2 regions of the Paenibacillus tritici genome follow, and region 2 is predicted to be linked to the other one. Evidence: riboswitches for the same ligand, from Rfam matches in the RefSeq annotation. Region 2 holds a riboswitch; the other holds the start of a gene.
The links. Region 2 has a riboswitch for glycine ahead of gcvT (glycine cleavage system aminomethyltransferase GcvT). Riboswitches for the same ligand answer to the same signal wherever they lie in the genome.
Positions count from the first base shown of each region.

Region 1: it holds a riboswitch for glycine, as region 2 does, so the genes downstream of both, KDC22_RS32215 (amino acid permease) here and gcvT (glycine cleavage system aminomethyltransferase GcvT) in region 2, are expected to answer to the same signal.

Region 1 is NZ_CP073365.1:7,487,710-7,495,436, reverse strand. It holds gene KDC22_RS32230 (ABC transporter substrate-binding protein) at 1-584, opposite strand, end outside; gene KDC22_RS32225 (carbohydrate ABC transporter permease) at 655-1,569, opposite strand; gene KDC22_RS32220 (ABC transporter permease) at 1,585-2,562, opposite strand; glycine riboswitch at 2,815-2,894, shown strand; gene KDC22_RS32215 (amino acid permease) at 3,051-4,427, shown strand; gene KDC22_RS32210 (helix-turn-helix transcriptional regulator) at 4,462-5,409, shown strand; gene KDC22_RS32205 (Crp/Fnr family transcriptional regulator) at 5,456-6,052, shown strand; gene KDC22_RS32200 (DUF4386 domain-containing protein) at 6,009-6,716, opposite strand; gene KDC22_RS32195 (methyl-accepting chemotaxis protein) at 6,919-7,727, shown strand, end outside.
Region 2 is NZ_CP073365.1:7,007,040-7,014,766, reverse strand. It holds gene KDC22_RS30215 (helix-turn-helix domain-containing protein) at 1-710, shown strand, start outside; gene gcvPB (aminomethyl-transferring glycine dehydrogenase subunit GcvPB) at 830-2,290, opposite strand; gene gcvPA (aminomethyl-transferring glycine dehydrogenase subunit GcvPA) at 2,287-3,639, opposite strand; gene gcvT (glycine cleavage system aminomethyltransferase GcvT) at 3,636-4,760, opposite strand; glycine riboswitch at 4,841-4,939, opposite strand; glycine riboswitch at 4,943-5,040, opposite strand; gene gcvH (glycine cleavage system protein GcvH) at 5,226-5,618, shown strand; gene KDC22_RS30190 (hypothetical protein) at 5,715-6,347, opposite strand; gene KDC22_RS30185 (flagellar motor protein MotB) at 6,432-7,337, opposite strand; gene KDC22_RS30180 (flagellar motor protein) at 7,334-7,727, opposite strand, start outside.

The DNA of each region.
Region 1 (7,727 bases), 480 kb from region 2:
TATTTATCGACCAGATCCTTCCGGAACATAATCGTATGGCTCTCGCCAATTTCCTTATTGGTGGGAATCGCATATACTTTGCCGTCTACCGTTCCGCCGTCGAGGAAGCGGGGATCGAGTGTCTCCTTGATGCCTTGTCCATATTGGGCTAACAGATCATCAAGCGGCAGGAATGCGCCTTTGGCTACGTTGTTGGCGAAATCCGCCCAGTTAGGGGCAAAGGTCAGATCCACCTGTTCCCCGGATTGGTAAGCCAGCGCCATCTTCTCGGCCCAGGAGGACCAAGGAAGCCCCTGGAAGTCAATCTCGGCGTTAATTTTCTCCTTGAGATATCTATTGATCTCTTCCACAACCGCCTTGGTATCATTCTGCGGGAAATTCCCAACCGTGTAAACGGTTAACTTCCGGAACGTTGAAATATCGGGATTACTGCTGCCTTCTGTTCCTCCGGCGGTAGCGGCTGCTGTCGATTCTGCCTTGGATGGAGCGGAAGCGCCCGAATTGCCCCCGCCGCACCCGGTAATGCCCAGTATCACGGCGGTCAGAGCAGCAAACACCGCGCCAGAGCTTCTTGTTGTTCTCATTTGTATGAACCTCCTCAATGATAATTAGATCATATATTCTAACCGGCATTTACGCCAGAGTCAGACCGGGTTACCCTTTGATGGCCCCTATCGTAAGGCCTTTGGTGAAGTACTTCTGGAAGAAGGGATAGACGAACAGGATCGGGCCAATCGACACCACCACCATGGCCATCCGCAGACTTTCGGTCGGAACCGATTCTTGGACCATCAGGGCTACTCCGCTGCCCGCCAATTGGTTCTTGAAGAACTCTGCCTGACGGATCATCTGGATCATGACATACTGCAAGGAGAACTTGTCCGTGTCATTGATGAAGAGCATGGAGTTGAACCAGTCATTCCAATACGTCAGTGTAGTGAACAGGCCAACGGTGGCGAGAACGGGCAGCGAGATCGGAAGCACCAGCTGGAAGAAGATCCGCCATTCCGATGCCCCGTCCAGTTTGCCGGATTCGATCATCTCTTCCGGGATCGTCTGCTGGAAGAAGGTGCGGGTTATGAAGATATAGAAGGCATTGGACAAGCCGGGCAGAATAAGCGCGACCAGCGAGTCCTTGAGATCCAGATAGTTAACGTACAGCAGGTAGAAGGGGACCAGCCCGCCCGAGAACAGCATGGTAATCAGCAGGTAGAAGTTAAACGTCTTTTTGAAAGGAAAATCCTTCCGGTAGAGCGGATACGCATATAGCGCAATCAGCAGCACGGCCAGAACAGTCCCGATAAGGGTAACGGTCAGGCTGACGCCATACGCTTTAACTAATGTCTCCGAATGCTTGAACAGATATTGGTACGCGGATGCGTCGATATGATCGGGCCAGAATTTGTATCCCTGCAGCGTCAATGTCTTCTCGTTTGTTAAGGAGATGGCAACAATGAGCAGGATCGGCAGGATACACGCCAGGCTGAAGGCGATGAAGAACACATGAAGTATAATCTGGGCGGTGGTAGAGCCCTTGGCGTAAGCGCTGGTTCGGGATGCAGTAGTCATTAGAATCCTCCGTTTCTAGAAAAGAGCCGTATCGCGGTTCAGCTTGCGGGCCAGAGCGTTCGCGCCTATGACCAGGAAGAAGCCGACGATGGACTGGTAGAAGTTCGCCGCTGAGGACATCCCCAGGTCGTTGAGCTGGATCAGGCCCCGGTAGACATAGGTGTCGATGACGTCCGTAGTCGAGCGCAGCGCACCGGAGTCCAGGGTCACATGGTAGAACAGCCCGAAGTCAGAGCGGAAGATGCCGCCCATGTTAAGAATCGTGAGAATCACCATGATCGGCGTAAGCAGCGGCAGGGTAATCTTGGTGATCTGCTTCCATTTGCTGGCGCCGTCCATCACCGCAGCCTCATACAATTCTTCGCTGATGCCGGTGATGGCTGCAAGGTAGATGACACTGCCGATCCCGATGGAATGCCACATCTTGGTGATCCACAGAATGTAAGGCCATGCGTTAGGATGCATATATGCGTTCACCGAGGAGTAGCCGAACATTGGCAGAATATGCTTGACCAGGAAGCCGTACTCCGGGTGCAGGAAGGCATAGACGATGAAGCTGACCACGACCATGGACAGGAAGTTCGGCATAATCATGACGGTCTGGAAGAACTTCGAAGCCAGCTTGTTACGCACCTCATTGATCGCAATCGCCAGCGAGACCGAGAGAATGAGTCCTGAGATAATGAAGACCACATTGTACCCCACGGTGTTGATGGTCACGCGCAGGGCGTCAGAGGTGGCGAAGAGGAACCGGAAGTTATCGAGCCCGGCCCAGGGGCTGCCCATAATGCCGTCAATATAGTTGATATTCTTGAAGGCAATGAATAATCCGAACATCGGAATGTAGCAGTTGATGAAAAAGATAATCGAGGTGGGCAGCAGCATAATCAGCAGCACCCGGTATCTCACGATATTGAGCAGCAACCGGCGGAAGCGGCCCTGCGGCTGCGTATAGGGCGGCTTGGTTAAAGCTTGGGTTCTAGGATTTGTCATAGGTTCTAACCTCACTCTGCTTATTCTGGATGAATTTATTATAGTAGAGACGATGAACGGAATTCTCTCTTGCAAATGACCCTGTTTATTCAAAAATGACCTGTTCCCGCAAAACTCCTGTAGAGCATTGCGACTTTTTTCACAGATCATTACTCACATTGCCGGTAATATGTTAGAATATCAGAACGCATTAACGCTTCACCAATTTAATACATCACACAAGCTATGATTGCTATGGATCACACTATAGCAGGAGCAGCTTCTGGAGAGACTGCGGGGAACCGCAGCGCCGAAGGGTTCACAATCTCAGGCAAAAGGACAGAAGAGTACCGGATTTGTATTTGCCGTGCTGAGGAACCCTCTGCCGGGCAGAAGCTTATTTGGATATTCTTTAGGAACCGGGAGATTGGATGACATCCAGTCTCCTTTTTGTTTTGTTTTGGAGTTACCGGCATAACAGCGTCATATATATTAAGGGGGAAACAGGTATGGCACAGACAGAATTAAAGAGAGAGCTGGCTAACCGGCATGTTCAGCTTATAGCTATCGGCGGCACCATTGGCACAGGGTTGTTCCTGGGCTCAGGCAAAGCGATTCAGCAGGCCGGGCCTTCCATTATGCTCACGTATCTCATCGTGGGAATTGCCGTGTTTTTTGTGATGCGGGCGCTGGGGGAGCTGCTGCTCTCCAAGGCGGGGTATCAGTCTTTTACAGACATTGCTGAGGACTATCTGGGGCCCCGGACGGCGTTCATTACGGGCTGGACCTACTGGTTCTGCTGGATTATGACGGCGATGGCGGATGTGATTGCGGTGGGCGTCTACGTCCAGTATTGGTTCGATATCCCGCAGTGGGTGCCTGCTGTCATCTGCCTGATGATTCTGCTGGGCCTCAATTTGCTGACGGTCAAAAGCTTCGGCGAGCTGGAATTCTGGTTCGCTCTGATTAAGGTAGTTACGATTCTGGCCCTGATCGGCCTGGGGATCATTCTTCTGGTGATCGGGTTCAAGACAGATGCAGGCTCGGTTACAGTCCGCAATCTCTGGGAGCATGGCGGCGTGTTTCCGAACGGGGTGAGGGGCTTCTTATTCTCCTTCCAGATGGTGGTATTCGCTTATGTGGGCGTGGAGCTGGTGGGGGTATCGGCGGCCGAAACAGCTAATCCGGAGAAAAACATTCCGTCAGCCATCAATAAAATCCCTCTGCGGATTCTGTTCTTCTATGTAGGCGCGCTCTTCGTGCTGCTGTGCATTAACCCTTGGACCCAGCTTAGCGCGGCTGAAAGTCCGTTCGTGAGAACCTTCAGTCTGGTGGGAATTCCGATTGCTGCAGGGATTATCAATTTCGTGGTCTTAACCTCGGCGGCCTCTGCCTGCAACAGCGGGATGTTCTCGACCAGCCGGATTCTCTACAATCTGAGCAGACGGAATCAGGCCTCCCCCCAGCTCGGCAAGCTGAACCGGAATCATGTACCTGCGAATTCCCTATTCATTTCTACTATAGTGATCTCTGCCGGGGCACTGCTCAGCAAGCTCATTCCGGGTCAGGCCTTCGGCATCGTGACTACGATCAGTGCCATTTGCTTCATCTGGGTCTGGGGTGTTGTGCTGGTCTGCCATATCAAGTATAAAAGGAACCGCCCGGACTTACATGCCACTTCCAAATTCAAAGCGCCATTCACCCCGGTGATGAACTATGCCGTCCTGACGCTGTTTGCTGCCATTCTTGTGATCATGCTCTTTGCCGATGAGACCCGTCCGGCGCTGCTGTTCACCCCGCTCTGGTTCATTCTGCTGTTCCTCCTGTATTCCATGCGGAGCAAAAAGGAGAAAAAGGAACAGGAAATCAGTATAATCAATACATAAACTGATTTCAGCATGACAAGGGAGCAGCAGCCGCATGAACAAAACAGACCGCATGTTAGCTATCGTACTGGAGCTGCAGCGTAAAGACGTTGTACGGGCAGAGGATTTGGCGGCAGCCTTCGAGACGAGCGTAAGGACGATCTACCGGGATATTCAGGCTCTCAGTGAAGCCGGAGTGCCGGTGATAGGGGCGACGGGTCAGGGATATTCATTAGTGAAGGGGTATTTCCTGCCCCCGGTCAGCTTCACCGCCGAGGAAGCGGTGACCCTGCTGATTGGGACGGACTTCATTGAACAACGGTTCGACGCTCATTACGGGACCCAGGCCTCCGCAGCAGGCAGGAAAATCGAGGCGATTCTGCCGGAGGATGTCCGCGGCAGCGCCTCCCGGATACGCAAGAGCATCCGGCTGCTCACCCCGGGCAAAGAAATCACGCAGGGAACGGAGCAAGTGTACATCGAGCAGATCCGCCGCGCAATCCTGGAGGAGCGGAAGATCAGCTTCGGGTATTGGAAATTCAGGCATGAGGCGGATGGTAGTCACCGGAGTGTCCGCACGGTCAGGCCTTACGGGCTTGTACTGAACAGAGGTGCATGGACACTGGTCGCCTATTGTGAGCTGCGGCAGGAGATCCGTCATTTCCGGTTATCCAGAATGAGCGAGCTTACCGTTCTGGATGACCGGTTTCAGGCGCCTGCGGATTTCGATCTGCACGAGTACCAGCCGGAGGATGACCGCCATGTACACGTGCGTATTTTGGTTCAGCCGGAGATCGCGGGCAAGGCGGCTGAATCGGGTAACTTTTATCTGGAGGCAATGGAGGACCAGGCTGACGGAAGGCTTATGACCTTTCGCGTGCGCCAGCCCGAGGATCTGCTGCAGTGGGTACTCGGCTGGGGGGCAGACGCTGTTGTGCTGGAGCCGGAAGCCTTGCGGAACCGGGTGCGGGATGAAGCTGCGAGGATGTTCAGCCGCTACTGACATCACGTAGTGACCAGGGAAGAATTCATTGTGAGGAGTTACGAACATGAAGCACCGGTTACGCCCATATATGACCCGCCTGACCTCTCTCAGTGAAGCGGAGCAGCAGGCCATACTGGATGAGATTCTGGTTGAGGAATACAGCAAGGGAACCATTCTGCTCAGGCAGGGGGAGGTTCCCGGGAAGTGCTATTTCGTGTTACAAGGCTGCGTGCGGCAGCATAGCGTGGACGTTACAGGCCGCGACATCACCTCTAACTTCTATACAGAGGAGCAGGCCATCGCGATCTTCAATGCGCATAAGGAGGATGCCTCTTCGGAATACAGCCTGACCTGTCTGGAGGACTGCGTACTGGTTGTCGGCGCGCTGAATACGGAGCAGGCCATGTACGCCAAGCATACGCAGCTGGAGGGGATGACCCGCCGGATGATCGAGGAGAACTTCGGTCAGATGCAGGAGGCATTCGCTGCTTTTGTGGCCGCTTCCCCCGAAGACCGTCTGAAGACACTGATGCAGACAAGACCCGGATTGATCAGCCGCGTCCCCCAGCATCAGCTGGCCAGCTATCTCGGCATGACCCCGGAGTCCCTAAGCCGGATTAAGAAGCGGCTGCAGTGTGAACGCGCGGAGCCGGAATCCTGAACAGCAGCCATATCCCGAGTCCCAGCTCCCCGGCGGTCATCGGCAGTATAAATATCCACTTCACCATCTGGATGAACCCCGTATATTCTGGCACGAGTAAGCTGCACAGATGCAATGCCATATAACCGAAGCCTGCCAGCAGCAGCAGTACACTGAGGGGCTTCGGAATATTCTCCGCCCGAACCGCAAGTAATCCTACCACGAGCAGATGCCCGCCGAATAGAATCAGCCCCGCCGACCATACCGCCTCGAATCCCTGAAGAGCAAGCATAACCTCCCCCTGTAGTTGTCCTTTGGTGAAGCCGGAGAGTTCCGGTGCACTTCCTCCTGTAAGCAGGGAAACCACGATCAGACTCGACACAGCCACCCCCAATACCGCCGTATAAGCCAGGCGCAGCCAGGCCCCCAGCAGGGATAGACCCGGATGTACAGGCCTCAGAACCTGATATAAGGCCCAGGCAGCCACGACGTCACAGGCGATGATTACGATCCACCCGAGGATTTCGGCCCTGAACAGCGAAGGAGAGGACTGAAGACGGGCGAAGGTAGCGGCGGCATCCCCATTCACCACAACACTTCCATGAATATATCCATACGAGAATGCGGCGGCAATTGCCATTACAATGAGTGAGATTCCCCCGGTACGTGCCACTGTTACTGACATCAGCATAACCCCCTGATTGATTAATGATTGTGGTTATATTGTACGCAGCAGCGGGCAGGGGGGCATTGACTTAAGATAAGAGGGGAATGTTTAATTTTAAATATTAAGAATTGAATAAAGGATAGCCATCAAAAAATGTCGAACCTTAGTTTAGGATATTGCTGAGCAATGAAGCTAACTGAATAAAAGGAGACCCGCACCTATGAAAAACATCGTACGCTCCCTTGAAGATATAGTGAATCTGGTACCCATCCTGAAAGCTGCTTTTCCTTATGATCTGTCGGTTGCGGTCTGTGACACTGAGAAGTTTCTCGTCTATTACCCTGGGGATTCCATTGATCTGGGGATTAGCGCCGGGCAGATTATTCACGCAGATGAACCTCTGTATCATGCACTGAAAAATGATGAATACACAAGGGCCAATGTTCCCAAAGAGTATTACGGATACGAATTTGTGGGCACCGTCCTTCCGGTACATGGAGAGGATGAACGTGTCTGCGGGGCGATCTGCATTCAGGTGCGCAGACAGACCGAGCTGCGGGAAATTGCCGACCGGATGACACTGTCCCTGAATCAGGCTAATGCACGGATCGTGCAGGTAGCGGGCGGGTCTAACCAGTTGGCCGACTTCTCACAGAAGCTGCTGGCCCAGTCAGAGACCACTGCTGCAAGTGTCCAAAAAAGCGATGAAGTGCTGGCCGTCCTGAGGAAGGTTGCCGACCAGACGCATCTGCTTGGAATTAATGCGGCCATTGAGGCCGCCCATGCCGGGGAGAAGGGTCGGGGCTTCGACATTGTCGCCAGAGAAATCCGCAAGTTCTCACAGGAGACCGAGCAATCCGCGCAGCGGATACGGGACACCCTGCGGGAGATCCAGACAGCGATGAAGGGAATCGGTCAATCCATCGGTCAGATTGCTTCGGTGGGGCAAGAGCAGGCAGCTTCAACGCAAGAGATGTCCAGCTTCATTGAGGAGATCCGGGCGATGTCGGAGCAATTGAACCAGTTCGC
Region 2 (7,727 bases):
ATGTGCATGGGACGGTGTCCGGGGCGGGTTCTTCAGAAGAATCCAAAGAGCATATCTATCATCGGGCAATGATTGCTTCGATCCGAAGTGAAATGAATAAGTTAAGCCAGCTGCTCTCGATTCCTTATGTCGTGTTTTTGACGGACAAGGCAGGCACTATTCTGGAGCTGGTCTACTCTTCCCCGGATACCCGGACGGAGATGGAGCAGGCGGAACTGCGGCCGGGGGTCAGCTTATGCAGAGAGCGGGCGGGAATGAATGCCGTATCGCTGGCCATGGAGATGAAGTGCATCGGGGTCGTGCGGGGAGCGGAGCATTCGGATCAGGCCTTCCGGAACTGGAACTGCGTATGTGCACCGCTGCAGGATCATAATACTGTCTACGGGTATGTCGATATTTCGTTTAATAGAGTAGAGCCGATTGAATTCGCCATTCCCTTCGTGCAGCAGATTGCCGAGAATGTGATGGGGAAGTGGATGGAGAAGAACCCGGAGATGCAGCAGTACCGGCTCGAAGCCACTTTACAGGAATATAAGCTGACTGCGCGGGAGCAGGAGGTGGCAAGGCTATGGCTGCTTGAGAAAAGCGCGCTGCACATCGGGAGCGACCTGGGGATCAGTGAAGGCACGGTGCGCAATATGCTGAAGAGCATTTACAGTAAAATGCGGGTGAATGACCGCTTTCAGTTCGTCAAACGGCTTACGCCGTAGACACCGCCTCTCCATAACCGCGGTACATACAGAATAGCCGGGCAGCGATACTGACGTATCACTTGCCCGGCTATTTTAAAATAAGGGTGGTGCAGCGGTGTAAGTCTATTATTGAAGGTTTATCCGCAGGAGCAGTTGAGTACCGGCTTACGCGCGGCCTGTGTCTCATCCAGCCGGCTAATCTCCGTGGTATGCGGTGCATTAATCACGATCTCCGGTGTCTCCTCGGCTTCCTTGACGATCCGGATCATGGTCTCAATGAAGCCATCGAGCGTCTCCTTGCTCTCAGTCTCGGTCGGCTCAATCATCATACATTCCTCTACGGTCAGCGGGAAGTAGACCGTCGGCGGATGATAACCGAAGTCGAGCAGCCGTTTGGCTACATCCAGAGTGCGCACGCCGTATTGCTTAAGGCGTCTGCCGGACATAACGAATTCATGCTTGCAGACACCCGGGAAGGGAATCTCGAAATAAGGGGCCAACCGGTGCATCATATAGTTGGCGTTCAGCACCGCATTCTCGGAGACCTCGCGCAGGCCGTCCGGCCCGTAGGTGCGGATATAGGCATAAGCACGGACGAGAATACCGAAGTTGCCGTAAAAAGCTTTGACGCGGCCGATGGATTCCGGCCCGCCGCAGTCCAGTGTGAAACTGCCATCCTCGTTCTGGGCCACAGTAGGCTGCGGCAGGAACGGAATTAGCTTCGCCTTCACGCCAACCGGTCCGGCTCCCGGCCCGCCGCCGCCGTGCGGTGTGCTCATCGTCTTATGCAGGTTGAGATGGACCACATCGAAGCCCATATCGCCCGGGCGGGTGATGCCCATAATCGCGTTGGAGTTCGCTCCGTCGTAATAGAGCAGACCGCCTGCTTCATGCACAATGGCCGCGATCTCTACGATCTGAGTCTCGAAGAGTCCGAGCGTGCTCGGGTTCGTCAGCATCAGCGCAGCGGTGTCGCTGCCGACAGCGGCCTTCAGCGCTTCAAGATCGACCATTCCCTTGTCGTTGGAGGGGATGGTCACGGTGTCGAGTCCGGCCGCTGCGGCGCTGGCGGGGTTAGTCCCGTGTGAGGAATCCGGCACGATCACCTTGGAGCGGACTTCGCCGCCGCTCTCGTGATAGGCGCGGATCATCATCAGGCCGGTCCATTCGCCATGGGCTCCGGCAGCAGGCTGAAGGGATACAGCGTCCATGCCGGTCAGTCCGGCGAGATCCTTTTGCAGCGTGTACATCAATTCAAGCGCACCCTGAATGCTCTCTTCCGGCTGGTACGGGTGGATTTTGGACAGGCCGGGGAAGCGGGCGACATCTTCATTGATCTTCGGGTTATACTTCATCGTGCAGGAGCCGAGCGGATAGAAGCCGTTATCGACGCCGAAGTTGCGCCGCGACAGGGAGGTATAGTGGCGGATGACATCCACTTCAGAGACCTCCGGCAGAAGTACAGGTTCGCTGCGCAGCAGCCCTTCAGGAATGAGTGAGCCAAGGCCCTCGTCCTGCGGCACATCACACAGCGGCAAAGAGTAGGCCGATCGGCCGGGACGGCTTAATTCGAAGATCAGACTTTGTTCGGGTTTCATATACAGCCCTCCAGTACACTTGCGAATTCGTCAATTTCGGTTCGGCTTCTTTTCTCCGTTACGGCAACCAGCATATGTCCGGCCAGCTCGGGATAATCCCGGCTTAAGTCATATCCGCCGAGATAGCCTTCCTTCAGCAGCTTGGAGTTCACCGCACTCACACTGCTGCCTTCCGGCAGCTTCAGTACAAATTCATTGAAGAACGGGGCGCTGAAGACGCGCTCTGCCCCGGCAATGGCAGCCAGCCTTCCGGCGGCGTAATGACTCTTGCGGATGTTCAGCTCGCCAACCTCACGCATTCCCTCTTTGCCCATCACGGATAAGTAGACGGAGGCGCACAGCGCCAGCAGCGCCTGGTTGGAGCAGATATTCGAGGTCGCCTTCTCGCGGCGGATATGCTGCTCCCGCGCCTGAAGGGTCAAGACGAAGCCGCGCTTACCGTTACGGTCAACGGTCTGGCCGACGATCCGGCCCGGCATCCGGCGCATTAACGGCTCGGCAACGGCGAAGAATCCGCAGGTCGGACCGCCGAGCGAAGCGGCAATTCCGAGCGGCTGCGCATCGCCGACGACGATGTCGGCGCCAAGCCGTCCGGGCGCTTCCAGTACGCCCAGCGCAATCGGATTCGCGCTGACGACAAGCAGTCCCTTGACCGCATGGACCAGCGGTTCGATCCCGCGCAGATCCTCAATGCCGCCGAAGAAGTTGGGGGACTGAACCAGAACGGCGGCGGTATCGCCGTCGATTGCGGCGGCCAGCTGTGCGAGGTCCGTCACACCGTCTGCATAGTTGATCTCTACAATTTGCAGGCCCCAGGCATTGGCGGAGGTGCGCAGCACCTGCCGTGCTTCAGGATGAACCGTGCGGGAGACAATCAGCTTCTTGCGTTTGGTGGCACCGGCGGCCAGCACCGCTGCTTCAGAGAAGGCGGTTGCGCCGTCATACATACTGGCATTGGCAACCTTCATGCCGGTCAGCTCACAGATATAGGACTGGAATTCAAAGATCGCCTGAAGCTCCCCCTGGCTGATCTCCGGCTGGTAAGGAGTGTAGGCAGTATAGAATTCCGAACGGGAAATCACATGGTTGATGACGACCGGAACGTGGTGGTCGTACAATCCGGCGCCCAGGAAGCTGGTGTGGGTGTCGAAGTCGGCATTCTTGTCAGCCAGGCCCTTCATATGGCGAAGCAGTGCATATTCGTCCAGGGCGCCGGACATCGGCATTGTTCCCTGGTAGCGGACAGACTGCGGAATATCGGCGAACAGCTCGTCAATGGACTGTATGCCTACAGTTTCCATCATTTCTGCACGGTCTTGCTCCGTCATGGGCAGATAGCGGTGCTTCATTGGGGCTTCACTCCTTGGCTCTTTTTGTAGAACGGGGCTTTGATGACAACAGCCTTAAGCTGCTTGCCGCGGATCTCCACATACACCTCTGTGCCGGTCTCCGTATAGGCAGCATCCAGCAGGGCGAGTCCGAGATTCCGTTTCAGTGTCGGGGATTGGGTGCCGGTCGTGACTTCACCGATCTTCACTCCGTCCGCATACACGGGATAGTGGGAGCGGGGGATGCCGCGGTCGATCATCTCAAGACCTACCAGGCGGCGCGGCAGGCCGGCTTCCTTCTGCTTCAGCAGGGCAGCGCGGCCGATAAAATCAGCTTTGTCCAGCTTCACGAAGAACTGGACACCGGCTTCAAGGGGAGTGATGTCTGCTGACAGCTCCTGGCCGTACAGCGGCAGCTTGGCCTCGAAGCGCAGCGTATCGCGTGCGCCGAGTCCGGCAGGAGTCAGGCCATGCGGAGCGCCTGCTTCGAGCAGGCCGTTCCAGAGAGCAGCCGCTGTAGCTGCGGGAGCGTACAGCTCGAAGCCGTCTTCACCGGTATACCCGGTGCGGGAGAGCAGGACAGTTACACCGCAGACCTCAGCTTGCTCGATGAAGTGGAAGGGCTTAAGCTCCGGGAGCGGGACCTGCGTGACCTGGGCAAGAATGGTCTCCGCCAGCGGTCCTTGGAGCGCGAGCAGCAGGGTCTCGTCAGAGACATTCTTCATGCTGACACCGCTGAACTCAGGTGTGAGATGCTCCTGCAGCCACTGGAAGTCCTTGTCGATATTGGAGGCATTGACAACAAGCATGTAACGCTCCTCGCCCAGCCGGTACACGAGCAGATCGTCAACCACTCCGCCGCCCGGATAGAGCATAAGCGTATACTGCGCTGCGCCGTCCTCCAGGCGGCTGACATCATTGGTGGTCATAAGCTGCAGGAAGGCCTCGGAGCCGCTGCCGGTAACCATGAATTCTCCCATATGGGAGACATCGAATAATCCGGCCCGTTCACGGACGGCTTCATGCTCCTTAACGATTCCTGTGAACTGCACCGGCAGCTCCCAGCCGCCGAAATCAATGCATCTGGACTCCGCGTAGGCGGAATAGAGGTCATAAAAAGGCGTTCTTCTCAAAGACTCCATCTCGTCACTCCCTTGGTCTGTTTATATACAAAAAAGGACAGGCGAAAGCCATTATGCATACACGCATAAATGAACTTTCGCTCTGTCCTTTGTACCTGAGAGTTACCCTGCAGTAACGCGCAGGTTTCCCCGTTGGTGATCCGTGAGACCTGCGCGGCAGGCCTGGATGCTCTCCAGAGATGCGTCCGGCAAAGGTCCTTTTGCCTGAGAGATTCACCCATCCCGGGCTTACTCCTTCGGCGCTGTCTTCCTGTGAGACAGTCTCTCCCTATGCCATCATTCGCAAACGATATGATATTCTACTGATTCCATTAAACCGGGTAACCCTCCATACTGTCAATCAAAAAAACGTCAAAAAGTTGACAAATTAAATTTTACTGTCAGTTATATTGACATTAGGCAAGTCAATAAATTAGGCTATAACTAAATTTAGAACTCCAAATGTGGAAAAGAGGCGGCTTGTAAATGAGTGAAGTGCTGGACAACCTGGTATACAGCGAAGAGCATGAATGGGCACAGCAGGGTGAGGGACGTGTAGTACGTGTAGGGATTACGGATCATGCGCAGCATCTGCTCGGCGACATCGTGTTTGTAGAATTTCCGGAAGTCGGGGCAGCGATCTCCGCAGGCGACAGTGTAGGCAGCATCGAATCCGTGAAGACGGTGTCAGAGCTGTATTCACCGGTATCAGGGACGGTCACCAAGATCAATGACGCCCTGGAGACCAGCCCGGAACTGATCAATGACCAGCCATACGGCGGCGGATGGATTTTTGAGCTGGAGCTTGACGGTGAGTTCGCCGAGGCGGCTTCCGGCCTGCTGGATGCGGCTGCTTATAAGGAATTGGTTGGAGAATAAGGTTCAGCTTAGTTGCTGAACGGCTGGATACGACAGGCTTCTCTTATTACATTAGATGTCACTAATGTGAGAGGTCTGTCTTTTTGCGTCTTTATATCATTCTGGAAAGCCAAGCAGCCCCGGATAAATGTTTGGAGCCAGATGCCACAGGAAGGGCAGAAGAGCCAGGCCCGCAACGGAAAATACAGAGCACAGCAGCAGGAAACGGTAACTTTTTTGCGGACGGGTGGCGGGCTTGAGCACGAAATAATACACTCCGGCTGAATAAAACGGAAAAAGCACGGCGGCAGACATCCCCATACAAACGATAAATGTTGCTTCCCCGGCAGAGCTGGGGATCATGGCGTCGGGGTTATAAACCGGATTGACCTGTAAAAAGAGGAGAAGAAACGTCGAATACGCGCTCAGCAGAAGCAGGGGGAAACAGCGGATACGCCCATTCCCGGACAGGCCGTAGAGCATCCACCAGACCCCAAACCAGGCCAGGGCGAAGATAGCTCCGGCAATAAGGTAATCAGCGCCAATTGCAATCAGCTTGTCCAGCGGATAGACGCGGGCCAGGTCTCCCCAGAAGTAACCGGAGGAGAAGAACTGCATGAAGGCGGCAAAAAATCCGACAAAGAGGGTAAGCATCCCCTGGGCAATAATGATCGTGATCAGAGAAACTGCCAGCCGCAAAAACCTGAAAAAACCTGCGGCCTCCGGTGCCGCTCCGTTTGTATCCTGCATAGCGGTCTATCTCCTTATATTAGCAAATGGATATATGCTCCTGTCGCCTGCCGGTATTTGAGCTGATTCGCGCGCAGTTACGTGCTATTCTTCCTCCTGAAGCTGCCGCAGAACAATCAGTTCAACCCGGCGGTTCTTCTGCCGTCCTTCGGCGGTTGTATTATCGTAGGCAGGTCTGGTATCGGCGTAACCGGCGTACTGGAACGTATCGGGGCTAAGCCCCTCGTTGTCCAGGAAGAAGCGCAGCACAGACAGTGCGCGGGCGCCGGATAGATCCCAATTGTCGGTGTAGACCGATCGAAGGGTTACCGGAACATTATCGGTATGTCCTTCGATGCTGACCGTGGCGCCGATGCCCCGGAACAGGCCGGAGAGCTGACGCAGTGCAGGGAAGGCAGGCGATTTCAGCTCGGCTTGGCCCGCATCGAAGAGGAACCGGTCACTAAGCGTGATCGCAATGCCCTGCGGCTTGTCTGCCACAAAGATCTGTTCCCCGAGGTTATTCTCCTCCACATATTCGGTGATGACTCCCATTAGAGCCGCCAGCTTCGCTTCCTGTTCACGAAAAGCCAGCTCACGCGCAGACGGCTGGTGTCCGGCAGTGTCACTGTTTTGCCCGGATGTACCAGTGCTGGTGCCATCGCCGGAGCTGCCACCGGAATCTGTGGCGCTTCCTTCCCCATCGCCCCCGGAAACCGCTCCTTGCGTTCCGCCGTCATCTTCTTGTCCGTTCGGGACGGCCTGGCCGCTGTTCCCCTTATTGCCTTCTAGAACTCCATTACCGCCCTCCAGCACAGAACCGCCACTCTTGAACGTATCCGATAAGGAACCTGAAACAAGCGCATACTTTTGCGAATCCAGACTGCTCATGGCATACAGAATCACGAAGAAAATGAGCAGAAGCGTAATCAGATCCGCATAGGTAATCATCCAGCGGTCCCGGCTCTCCTTGCCTGCGGCGCGGGGCTGTCTGCGGTTTCTTTGTCTCATAGCGGTTCCCCCGGGCTATTGCTGCTGCGTTTGGGGGCGGCGTCTGAAATGAACGGGGCCAGTTTTTTGCGGACCAGATGCGGGTGATCCCCATTCTGCAGGGACAGGATGCCAACGAGCAGCATCTCCATGGTGCCCAGTTCACTTTGGCTGCGGGATTTAATTTTGGAGGCAATGGGTAAAAAGATTAAATTAGCACTGGCTACGCCATAGAGCGTGGCTGTAAAAGCTACAGCAATGGAGGCACCCAGCTGGGAAGGGTCCGTTAAATGGCCCAATACACGGATCAGCCCCATAACGGTGCCGATAATCCCCATTGTGGGAGCATAGCCGCCGGCCGCTTCAAAAATTTTGGCGTAACCTTCATATTTCAGCTCCTTGGCATCCATT